DNA from 3 places in the Cytobacillus sp. genome. Region 3 is predicted to be linked to each of the others. Evidence: riboswitches for the same ligand, from Rfam matches in the RefSeq annotation. Region 3 holds a riboswitch; each other region holds the start of a gene.

Region 1 (4,088 bases), on a different contig from region 3:
GGGCAACGTTTGGCTGTACATAGTCAGAGAATGTTACAACCTCAATTTCAATGCCTTCCTTTTCAGCCTTTTCTGCAATAAAGTCCCAGATGCGTGTATCAGATCCGCTGACACCTAATTTAATTTTCTTGGTCTCTTCTCCGCCAGTTGTGCTTGAGCATGCTGCAGTGAACACAGCCAATGCTAAAATAATGAATGATAAAAATAGTTTTTTCATGATGTGTTTCCTCCTCATTTATCTTCTTCTGATTTTTTTGGATATGATATTTCCGAATGACTGCAGGCCTTGAACCATGACCACTAAGATTGCAACGGTAATCAGCATGACGGTTGTATCGAATCGCTGATAGCCATATGTAATGGCAAGGTCACCAAGGCCGCCGCCTCCGACCGCCCCGGCCATGGCTGATGCTCCGACCAGACCGATTGTCGCAATTGTAAAGCCTAATACCAGCGAACTGAGCGCTTCAGGAATCAGGAACTTTAAAATGATCTGGCCAGGTGTCGCTCCCATTGCTTCTGCAGCTTCAATGACTCCCGGATCAACCTCAAGCAATGAATTTTCTATTAATCTCGCAATATAGGGTCCTGCATAAAAGACAAGCGGCACTACTGCTGCAGCAGTTCCAATCGATGTCCCGACAATCATCCGGGTGATTGGGATGATGGCTACCATTAAAATGATGAAGGGGACTGATCTGAAAATATTAATAATGCTGTTTATGATGTTAAAAACAACGGTGTTTTCCAGCAGATGCCCTTTCCTTGTTACGACAAGCAATATGCCAAGCGGCAGTCCAATAAGAGCTGAAAACAGCAATGAGAAAGCCACCATTTGGATCGTTTCAATTAAGGCTTCGATGATTTTTTCCTGATTAACTAGCACGTGTTGTCACTTCCTTTATAGAAACTTTTTCCTGGCTGATGTACTGGATAGCACGTCTGATTTCACTGTCCGGACCCTGGAATTCGACAATCAGGTTGCCAAACGGTGTTCCCTGAAGTTCAGTAATATTTCCAAACAGGACGTTGAAGTCGATATTAAACTTTTTGGCAACCTGCGAAAGGAGCGGCTGCCCGGCAGAATTTCCAACAAAGTTGATTCTAAATACCTTTTGAAGACCTTGCTGTCTTTCGATCACTTCTTTAATGGAGTCAGGTATTTGATCATTCATAACCGTGCTGACAAAGTTTTTCGCTGTTTGTGTTTTTGGTGATGAAAAGACATTAAAGACGGTTCCTTCTTCGATAATTTTTCCTGCCTCAATAACAGCGACACGATCACAAATCTCTCTGATTACAGACATTTCATGGGTAATGATCAGAATGGTAATATTGTATTCTTTATTTATTTTTTTCAGCAGCTGCAGGATCGAGCTGGTTGTCTGAGGATCCAGTGCTGAAGTCGCTTCATCACATAATAGAATGGAAGGCTGGGTCGCCAGTGCCCTGGCAATTCCGATCCGCTGCTTTTGTCCGCCTGACAGCTGATCGGGATAGCTGTTCGCCTTGTCGGCGAGCCCCACGAATTCCAATAGTTCATGAACACGCTTTTTGATTTCATCTTTAGGGACCTTAGCCAGTGTGAGCGGCATCGCAACATTGGCAAACACTGTTTTCGAATTTAATAGGTTAAAATGCTGAAAGACCATTCCGATGTTTCTTTTCACTTCGCGAATTTCCCTTACAGATAAAGCCGTCAGATCATGTCCGCTGACAATAACCTTTCCTGAAGTCGGTTTCTCCAGCCAATTGACACAGCGGATCAAAGAACTCTTTCCCGCACCGCTGAAGCCGATCACACCGAAAATCTCACCCTTGTTAATCTTTAAGTCTATTCCGTTTAAAGCAGCTACCTGCTGTCCTCCGCTTTCATAGACTTTCTTTAAATTCTGAAACTCTATCATTCAGCATCTCCCCTTTGATGGTGACAGGTATTTATACCACTTTAATGAATTGGTATAGGTACCTGTCACTTTTTATTCACTAACTATTCCTATGCGAAAACTAAGAATTATATCCTGAAATTTACCCCTTCCATCAGAAGAGGTTTTTTGAAGGCCCCTCCTTATCTTTCAGGCTTTCGCCTGCTGGATTTGGCACAGTGCAGTCTGCCTGCTGCCGAAGCTTCATTGGGCCAGGCCCCTCTGCTTCTCTCGATAAGAATTATTCATATGTTTATGAATAGAATCTCGCTGCATTTTTCCGGTAAAATAAAAACCCTCTTCTAAAGAAAGAAGAGGGCAGCATTTATCAATGGTCCTCTTCTTATCTTTCAAGCTAAGCTTGCTGGATTTGGCACGGTACACTTTTGTCCGCTGCCGAGGTGTCATAGGGCCAGTCCCTCAACCTCTCTGGATAAGAAGATTTTTATTATTTGGTTGTTTAATATGTTTATTACTTTACCACAATAAAGAAAAGGATGTCAATCATTATTTTTTAATATTTTCACCTGGTCCATTTTCATAAGTTTCTGTCACTTTAACAGAGCTCTCTTTACGGTGAATAATCATCACACCTGCTAGAGTAATCACACCACCTGCAATTGATAACATAGCCGGCACCTCTCCCAGCCAAACCCAGGCAATGACAAACGCTATTGCTGGTGTCAGATAAAGAGAGCTTACCGCTTCAGAAGTCCCTCGTATAGACGCAAGAAAAGCGAGGGCAATATATGGAATTACCGTTGGAAAAATCCCCAAATAAAGGACACTAAAAGTGGATTCGGCCGTCGCATGAAAGATCTCACTACCAAGCCCTGGAAGATAAATCAGCATAAAACTAGTCCCTGCCCAAACGGTATATGATGTAAATGACAAAAATCCGTACTTATTAAAGTATTTAGCCTGAAACACGAAATAGATGCTTTCTGAAACGGAAGCAAGCAGGACAAATAATATACCGGTTTGGATTTCAAACCCGCCTCCTGTACCAAGGGAAATAAGTACCGCACCCGCAAAACTGACTGCGGAACCAATCCACCTTACCCTTCCAAATCTTTCCCTTAAAAATATAGCAGCCAAAGCAGCCGAAAAAATCGGAGTCATTGATACAATCAAGCTTGCCGGCCCGGAGCTTACTGTTTTTTCCCCAATGTTGAGTGCAATATGATAAACCGTAAAACCAAGAAATCCAAGTATAAGAATAGGAGGAAGGTCTTTTATATCCGGAAGACGCATCTTTGTCAGCAGCGCTAAGACACCAAGTGCAGCGGAACCAATTAAAAGTCTAAAAAGGGCGAGGTTCTCCGGGGAGTACGATTCAAGTCCAGCTCGAATTCCCGGGAATGCGGATGCCCAGAGAATGATGATAGAACTATGCGCCCCGATAATCATAAATTTCTTATTTGCCAACTTCATCCCCCTTATCAGCATTTCCAGCCATTTTCTGTGCTGCTTTTCAGGATAATCAATAACTGATACAATGTCCTCAACCAATTAGAAAAGAATTTTGCCAGCCAATTTTTATGAAGGCGGTTATATGGATGGATACAGCACAATTGCCAAAATATCAGCAGGTTATAGAAACTATTAAAGGAAAGATTTCCAAAGGTGAATGGCCAATCGGAAGTAAAATTCCAAGCCAGCGAAAACTGGCTGAAGAGTTTGGAGTAAACCGAAGCACAATTATCACTGCTCTGGAAGAACTTGCAGCAGATGGATTAATAGAAGGGAAAACGGGGGTTGGCACTAAGGTTATTAATAATACATGGACTCTGCTCGCTTCAAGGCAGTCTGCCAACTGGAGTGAATATATCGATACAGGGATACACAGAGCCAGCGAAAAAATCGTTCAAGAAATTAATGACTTAGAAATGGATCCTGCTTTTATACAGCTCAGCAAAGGAGAGCTTTCCCCTGAAATTTTCCCTGTGGAAACGATGCAGAAAGTTCTAAAGGAAGCTGCTGATGAATTGAGTGAACTCGGTTATGAGGAACCAAAGGGGTATTTGCCATTAAGAAAGGCAGTCAGTGAGTATTTGGCAGCATCCGGAATAGACGCTTCTCCTTCCTCGATACTTATTGTTTCTGGAGGGCTGCAAGCCCTGCAGCTTATTTCACTGGGCCTTGTGCAAAGAGGGGTACCCG
Region 2 (4,088 bases), on a different contig from region 3:
TTTATGGCGAATATCCTAACACAAATAGGTTTTGGGATATTCATGGTAATCTATAATTTCTACATAAGGGAGCTCGGCTACACCGAAAGTGTTAATGGGCAAATCATATCCATGACTGCTCTCGCCACAGCACTAATTCTTGTGCCGGCAGGGATCGCCAGCGACCGATTTGGCAGAAAAAGTGCGATGCTGCTTGGGGCTGTTGCCACGGGTGTCGTTATGCTTTTCAGAAGTATGGTTGAAATGCAGGAACTTCTGATATTATTTGCTTTTTTTACAGGGCTGACAACAGCATTTCTGCAAGTATCCGGCATACCATGGCTGGCTGAGAATTCAAAGGCTGACCAAAGGGTTCATTTATTCAGCATCCATTTTGCCATTATGACGGCTGCAAATGTAATCGGAAACTTAAGCGGAGGCATCTTAACGGATGTATTTTCTATATTTGTGGATCAGCTCACCAGCATCCGCATTACCCTTCTGATTGCAAGTGTTTTCTTCATAGCGGGCCTTGTTCCTATCTTGCGTTTCACAGAAGCTCCGAAAAATAAAAACGATGTAAGAGGATTAAGAGAGTTTTCGTTCAAAAAGCTTTCCCCTAAAAATGAAGGCGTCAAAATTATCGCCATGTTTGCCTTTGCGCAGCTGCTGATAGGAATTGGCGCAGGACTGGTTATCCCTTATCTAAATTTATACTTCGCAGACCGTTTTGAAGCTTCCAATTCAGCCATTGGCATTATTATTTCATTAGGGCAGGCTGCCACCGCTTTTGCTATGATTATCGGCCCGGTTGTGGTAAGGAAGGTAGGAGAAGTAAAAGCAGTTGTAATCCTTCAGCTCATGTCACTTCCATTTCTGCTTTTAACTGCTTATACCGAGAATCTCTGGCTGGCTGCCATCGGCTTTTTGTTCCGGCAGGCATTAATGAATGCAGGAAACCCTATACAAATGTCTCTGATGATGTCTAAGGTAAATGATTCGATGAAAGGACTGGCAAACTCCGTCAATCAGATGGTTTTCAATTTAGGATGGGCTGTAATGGGACCTATTTCAACGGGAATCGTCATGAGATATGGTGAATATTGGGGATATGCACTCGTATTCACCATTACAGCTTCATTATATTTGATTGGCTCTCTCTATTTTTTCATTGTTTTCAGAGGCTATAATAAGACAAAAACTGCTGCGTCTTCTGTAAAAATAGTATAATCTGACATATTTCTCGGGAAATGAAAGGACAATGCCTAATAAACGGGCATTGTCTTTCTGGTTCTATCAGGTTTAATAACTTTGACTTTGAGAACTGTCCAGCTCCAGAAGCCGGGTGGGCAAGGCGCTTCCGCTTTTCTAATCTTGTCGAAAGAAAATTAAAGGATTGAAGCCCTTTATTACTGAATATTAAAGATAATAAACCCATTAAAAGAGGTGAGGCCGTGAAGGATTTACCTGATGTATTTATCCGGGAATTAAAGGCTAAAGGGCATCTTGGATACTTTTTAAGAAAATCAAATTTCTCTTTGCATATTAAGGCGGGAAATATAAGCATTCCTCTGATGGTTTCGAATGGGGAAATCCGGAAGGCAAGTCACACCAGCCATTTTGATGTGGAGATATTGGGGACTGAGGAAGCTGTGCTGTCACTGATTTCAGGGGAGTTAAAGTTAAGGGATGCACTTTCCCAAAATAAAGTAATGATGGAAACCACCTTCAGAAAAAAATTGTTTCTCGAGTCTTTTTTCTGTTTGGGAAAAATTTCATATCATAATGCTTGACCGTTTTTTAAATAGTATGATAATATCGTTTTAATATGAATTAACTGAATATTCTTATCAAGAGAGGCGGAGGGACTGGCCCAGCGAAGCCCGGCAACCGGTAAAGTACACGGTGCTAAATCCAGCAGAGCGGGATGCTCTGGAAGATAAGGAGAGACGATACGGCCCTCTTCTTATGAAGAGGTTTTTTTAATATTATCTTTATTTTAATCTTTTAAAATGGATAACTGTTTAGCTTCAGGCGCCTTGCGCTTTTCTTAGTTCTTCGATAAGAAATACTAAAATTTTTATAGAGGAGAGAAAGCAATGACTGACAAACAAAAAAATTACCGTTTTGAAACCATTGGAGTGCATGGGGGACTGAAGCCTGACCCTGTAACTGGTGCAAGGGCGTTACCGATTTACCAGAATAATGCTTACCAGTTCAAGAATACAGATCACGCTGCAGATCTCTTTGCCCTTAGAGAGCCAGGATATATATATAGCAGGATACATAACCCTACTGTAAGTGTATTTGAGGAAAGAGTGGCCTTGCTCGAGGGAGGAGTTGGTGCATTGGCTCTTGCAAGCGGACAGTCTGCCATTACTCTTGCCATATTAAACATAGCTGAAGCAGGCGATGAAATAGTTGCTGCGTCCAATTTATATGGCGGCACTTATAATTTGTTTGCAGTCACACTTCCCAAGTATGGGATTAAAGTGAAACTGGTCGATCCAAAAGATCCGGAAAATTTCCGTAACGCGATTTCGGATAAAACAAAGGCCATCTTTGCGGAAACGATTGGAAACCCCAGCTTAAAAATCCTGGATATTGAAAAGGTCGCAGCAATTGCACACGAGAATGGTGTGCCGCTGATTGTCGATAACACCTTTGCTACACCTTATCTTTGCAGGCCTATCGAACATGGTGCTGATATTGTTATACACTCTGCGACTAAATGGCTGCTCGGCAATGGAACAACAATGGGAGGAATTATTGTAGACGGCGGAAAATTTGACTGGAATTCCCCTAAGTTCCCGGGCTTTACAGAACCGGATCCGAGCTACCATGATATTGTCTATAGCGAAGCAATTGGCGAGGCGGCTTATATTATTAAAGCACGCGTTCAGCTGTTAAGAGACCTGGGGCCAGCGATGAGTGCGCAAAGTGCATTTCAATTTGCGTTGGGGCTTGAGACTTTGCATGTGAGAATGAAGGAGCACATTGCCAATACAAAAAAAGTAGTGGAATATCTGGAGGCGCATCCAGCCGTTAATTGGGTGCTTTATCCAGGGCTTGAAAGCCATCCGGACAAAGAGTTGGCAGATAAATATTTGCCTAAAGGAGCAGGCGCTGTGGCTGTGTTTGGTATATCAGGCGGAAGAGAAGCTGGAGCCAAGCTAATCAATAATCTGCAGCTCTGGGCACACGTAGCAAATGTAGGGGACGCAAAGAGTCTGATTATCCACCCTGCAAGTACCACTCACCAGCAGCTGGATAAAGAAGGTTTAAAAGCTGCCGGAGTGGCGGAAGATCTAATTCGGATTTCTATCGGGATCGAGAATGCGGAAGATTTGATTGAGGATCTGGAACAGGCGATTGAAGAAGCTTCAGGCATCACATCGCTTGCTGCAAAAGCATAAAGGAAAATTTACCATTCATTTTTTTCCGAAAGTTTAAAATTTCATCGTTGACACCTTTTTAGTGGCTATGATACGATAGCAAACGTAATTAAAAAACTGCTTAAATTACTTAAAGTATTAATTGAATATAGAACGTTACGCTCTTATCAAGAGAGGTGGAGGGAAGTGCCCTATGAAGCCCGGCAACCGTCAATTATTTGAAATGGTGCCAATTCACTCAAAGCATAGCTTTGACAGATGAGAGAAAGGACTTAATTTTTTAATGCCTTTCTGCTCATGTGCAGAAAGGCATTTTTGCTTTTAGCGCATGAACTCCATTAAGGAGTAAAAAATAGAGGAATATGAGCAGTCTATTAATTATAATCTGTATTTTTCGATTAAAGAGGTGACATTTCACGTTGATTTCTATAAAAGATGTACAGAAGATTTTTCCTTCAAAAAAGGGACAGGTAAAAGCAGTTGATGATGTAAACCTGGAGGTGAAAGAGGGAGAAATTTTCGGAGTTATCGGATATAGCGGTGCAGGTAAAAGTACCTTGATCCGCATGCTGAATGGGTTAGAGCTTCCTACCCAGGGCAGTGTAACAGTTGCAGGCAATGAAGTTTCAAAGATAAAGGGAAGCAAGCTAAGAAAAGCGCGTCAGGAAATCAGCATGATCTTCCAGCATTTCAACCTTTTATGGTCAAGAACGG
Region 3 (4,088 bases):
TAATATAATACCAGGGAATGATTCGATGGAAATTCAAATTCTGCTTTCGGAAAATGGAATAAAGTACAAAGAAATTTATGAACAAATTCGGCTGGCGATTTTAGATAATAAATTGTCAGCTCATGCAAGACTTCCTGCAAAGCGGCGGCTGGCTGAACAATTAAACGTAAGCATCATAACTGTTCAGATGGCTTATGAACAATTGCAGAGTGAAGGCTACTGTTATTCAGCAGAACGCAAAGGCTATTTTGTTTCTGAAATTCAGGGTGAAATGCACTTTAATCAGATTAATACAATGGACTTGGAGAAAAGAATTCAGAATGAGTTCCTCATAAATTTTAAAAATGGGCAAATTGATGCCTCTGCCTTCCCCTATAAACATTGGAACCGATTATACAGAAAAGAGCTTAATGAATCTAATGCCAGCAATGCACAGTGGCAGGGCGAATATTCTTTGCGTGTTCAAATTGCACTATACTTACAGCAAGCTAGAGGGCTGGCCTGCCAGCCGGAGCAAGTGTATATTTTCAGCGGGTTTCAGCAGCTGCTGCTAAATGTCTGTTTGTTTTTTAAACGGAGAGCCATCGGAATAGAAGATCCAGGTTTTAGTCGGGCAAGATCTGTTTTTGATCAATTGCAGCTGCCTTGTTATCCGATTTCTGTGGATGAGGAAGGATGCTGTGTGCCTGATGAGCCAATAAAATTATTGTATACGACACCTGCTCATCAATACCCTACTGGTACAATTATGTCTATTGCCAGAAGGGTTGAACTGTTGAAATGGGCAATTAATCAGGATGCTTTCATTATCGAGGATGACTATGATTCTGAATTTCGCTACAAAGGGGCACCAATCCCAGCATTATCACATATGGATTCCACCGGGCGGGTACTGTATTTCGGCACCTTTTCAAAAACACTGTTGCCATCACTTCGGATCAGCTATCTGATTATGCCAGCAGCACTGCAGCAGGACTTCGAAAAATTTAATGCTTATCAAAAGTCGACTGTTTCAAGAATCGATCAGCGAGCTGCTGCAAAATTTATGGAAGAAGGACTTTATTCATCTCATATAGCAAAAATGAGAACTTTATATAGAGCTAAAAGGAGCTGTTTAATAGATAGCCTGTCAAAGCATTTAGGAGAACACTTTGACATAATTGGAGATACAGCGGGCTTGCATATCATCGTGACATTACCAGATGGATTGAATGAACCTAAAGCAATTGCTCTGGCAAAGTCGGCGGGAGTTGAAATCGATGCTGTTTCGCCTATGTATCAGCTTCACAAGCCAAATAATCATGTGATGTTTGGATATGGCGCACCATCGATGGACGAGATTGAGAGAGGAGTCCAGTTAATCGCTAAAGCATGGAAAGGTTATCTTTTAGACTAAGTCATATATTCAACTAAAAGAGCGTTTATCAAACAGGATAACGCTCTTTTGGTGAAGCGGTAAACATGCATATCTTTTCCTTAATAGCCACCATAAAATCAAACAAATTCATCCCCTGGATTTGCTGGAATTTATACAAGTCCTGCTTATAGTACATATGAATATGCTTCCCGGTGATTCCCCTTTTTTCTTCAATGGAAGTAATTTGGTTATACGCAAATTCTTCAATTATTTCCTTATTTGTTTCTGATACCGGGATTCCATAGAATAGCAGTCTTTTGTTCGTTGCCGCAAAGAAGCCTGCGTGCGGAGTTAAACAGTAATGGGCAACTAATGAACAGCTTAAACATTCAATAATGTTTTCACCTTCTTTCAATACATGTTCAACCTGACTTCTAACGCTATGCATGGAACGATCCCCCTCATTTTCAGTAAATAATTTCATCTATCAAACCGCTGTCTTCACTGCAAGTATCAGCCCGGTAGACCAATCCAATTCTGTTATGTCCAGGTCAGGTCTGTCCTGCAGAGTTTTAAGAAGTTTAGTGGCTTTTATCCTAAATTCTTCAGGCAATTTCTGCTGCGGAAACACATCATGAATCACATAAAAACCGCCGATATTCAAATGATCCAGGGTTTTGTCCAGTAGCTCGAATTTCCCCGGCCATGTATCTGCAAAAATAAAATCGAAGCCTTCTGACAGGTTTTGTATAAAAGCTGCTCCGTCCTCACAGCAAAATGTGATTCTGCTGTCATTCCCGAGGTACTTTCTCGCGATCGATTGCACACTAGAGTCTATATCAACGGTTGTAAGCTTACTGTCTTCATCCATCCCATCAATGATCCAGGAAGCAGACGCTCCCGTTCCTGTTCCCAGCTCCAAAAAGCTTCCTCCTGGTTTTGAGGCAGCCAGCCCCTTCAGTAAAAATCCTGTTTTTCGATCACATGACTGCCCGAAGCCGAGCACATCAGATTCCTGCAATATCCTCGAATATGCTTCCGGTACCTGTATAACACCGTTTTCCATTTTGCCATTCCTCCTCTTTATTCGTTATCAAATCATAAAAGAGCATCAAAAAAAGGCCTCTCATTATAAGAGGCCTTTACTTATCAAAACGACCTCTTATCTCCCAGAGCATCAACTCTGTTGGAATTAGCACCTTCCTGACATAATCAGGGGTTGCTGAGGCTTCGCAGGGCCAGTCCCTCCACCTCTCTGGATAAGAATTTGTATAAAATTTATATTTTCAACCAAGTATTGCATAGTTTTTGCAAAATGGCAACACTTTAATTCTTTTAATCTAATGAACAGCTTCCTCCCCTTGATAAATCCGGAATGCCGGAATAATCGTATCCGATACAATCTCTTTCCCTTTTTCCCGGATGAAGTCCAATTTATAATACGCATCGAATCTCTGGCTGATCTCTGTTTTCACCAACTCAGGAGGAGTAACGACGATGAATTGGAACTTCAGCTTATCTGCTACTGCGAAAATCGGGTCAAGTACATGGGCAGAAGCAGCTTGTCCGAACGGATTATCACAGACTAACGGGACCCAGCTTTGATCGGTTTCACTCTTGACCGAAAGAAGCATCATCATCATGACCATGCGTGCAGATAGCTTTTGACCGCCGCTGCCATCGGATTTAGTCTTTGAACCCTGGTTGATCGTCTGCCAGGTTGAATAATGCTCTCGCTGCGGTTTTCCGTACATGAATGCATTATCAGTACGCATATTATATACCAGCAGCTCCGGGTAACGATTCCTGAGGGAGACAAATAAAATCTGCTCATCACTGATGAGCTGTTTGATTTCCTGATCCTGCTCCAGACTATTGTCATCAATCATCTCGAATCGTTTCGTAATTTTGTTAATGGCCGAAACGAAATGCTGTTTCAGTAAAGGTTCAATATCTTCCGCTTTTTTAGGAAGGATGTCTTCTTTGAGCTGAACGAGCGGGAAAGAACCCCGTTCATTCTTCAGCTTCATTTTCGCAATCATCGAGCGAATCGCTTCTGAAATGCTCATTACCTTCATGCTCGCACGGCTGGCCCAGAAGTTCTGCGCTTTTTCTGCCCGTTCTTTATCTCGTTCCAGCTGCTCTAAGCCGCTCTGTGAAAAGCGCTTCATGTTTTGGACCACACTTTGAATATGCGCATAATGCCTGGTATCCATATGATCAAGCGTAGTTAAAACTTCATTCTTAAAGCGGATTTCCCAATCCTTTCCTTCAATATTGAGTTTTAAATTGCGCAGGGATTGTTCAATTTTTGCGTGCTTCTCCTGGCCTTCATCCTGGATACCCTGATGTTTTTCACTCCAGGAAATGATGCTTTGCTTTCCCTGGCTCTTTATTTTTTCAATATCTTCATCCGTAAAAGCTGCTGCTTCCTCTTTAAGGATTACGGATAGATGCAATTGATTGTTTTCAAACTCAGCAATGTTTTGCTCCGTCTCTTTTTTGCGCTCTTCCGTTTTCTTTATTTCTGCATTCGTCTGTTTGGTCTGGTCAGTAATTTCAATCGTCTTCACTTCCAGATCAAGTTCTTCCCATTCTTCAGGATGTTTATCATGCTTGGCCACCTTTTTAACAGTCTTATCACGCTGCGCCTTCGCATGCTTTAAAGACGTATCAGCAACTGTTACAGCTGTTCCCTGCTCTCGCTCTTCTTTCTCTGCTGCCTTTGTTT

The links. A riboswitch is a leader RNA that binds a small molecule or an ion and turns the genes downstream of it on or off. The one in region 3 is predicted to bind S-adenosylmethionine.
Region 1: linked by a shared signal. The riboswitch ahead of ACEQ1T_RS01500 (methionine ABC transporter ATP-binding protein) and the one ahead of ACEQ1T_RS10235 (O-methyltransferase) in region 3 are both predicted to bind S-adenosylmethionine.
Region 2: linked by a shared signal. The riboswitch ahead of ACEQ1T_RS23755 (O-acetylhomoserine aminocarboxypropyltransferase/cysteine synthase family protein) and the one ahead of ACEQ1T_RS10235 (O-methyltransferase) in region 3 are both predicted to bind S-adenosylmethionine.

What each region holds. Positions count from the first base shown of each region.
Region 1 covers NZ_CAXQGS010000012.1:11,344-15,431, forward strand. The annotation lists gene ACEQ1T_RS01490 (MetQ/NlpA family ABC transporter substrate-binding protein) at 1-217, opposite strand, end outside; gene ACEQ1T_RS01495 (methionine ABC transporter permease) at 236-886, opposite strand; gene ACEQ1T_RS01500 (methionine ABC transporter ATP-binding protein) at 876-1,907, opposite strand; SAM riboswitch class I at 2,066-2,166, opposite strand; SAM riboswitch class I at 2,266-2,365, opposite strand; gene ACEQ1T_RS01505 (DMT family transporter) at 2,433-3,353, opposite strand; partial or broken gene ACEQ1T_RS01510 (PLP-dependent aminotransferase family protein) at 3,485-4,088, shown strand, end outside.
Region 2 covers NZ_CAXQGS010000135.1:1,118-5,205, forward strand. The annotation lists gene ACEQ1T_RS23745 (MFS transporter) at 1-1,209, shown strand, start outside; gene ACEQ1T_RS23750 (hypothetical protein) at 1,434-1,772, shown strand; SAM riboswitch class I at 1,824-1,925, shown strand; gene ACEQ1T_RS23755 (O-acetylhomoserine aminocarboxypropyltransferase/cysteine synthase family protein) at 2,079-3,395, shown strand; SAM riboswitch class I at 3,536-3,639, shown strand; gene ACEQ1T_RS23760 (methionine ABC transporter ATP-binding protein) at 3,794-4,088, shown strand, end outside.
Region 3 covers NZ_CAXQGS010000053.1:112,105-116,192, reverse strand. The annotation lists gene ACEQ1T_RS10245 (PLP-dependent aminotransferase family protein) at 26-1,396, shown strand; gene ACEQ1T_RS10240 (PH domain-containing protein) at 1,425-1,805, opposite strand; gene ACEQ1T_RS10235 (O-methyltransferase) at 1,845-2,423, opposite strand; SAM riboswitch class I at 2,517-2,623, opposite strand; gene ACEQ1T_RS10230 (hypothetical protein) at 2,698-4,088, opposite strand, start outside.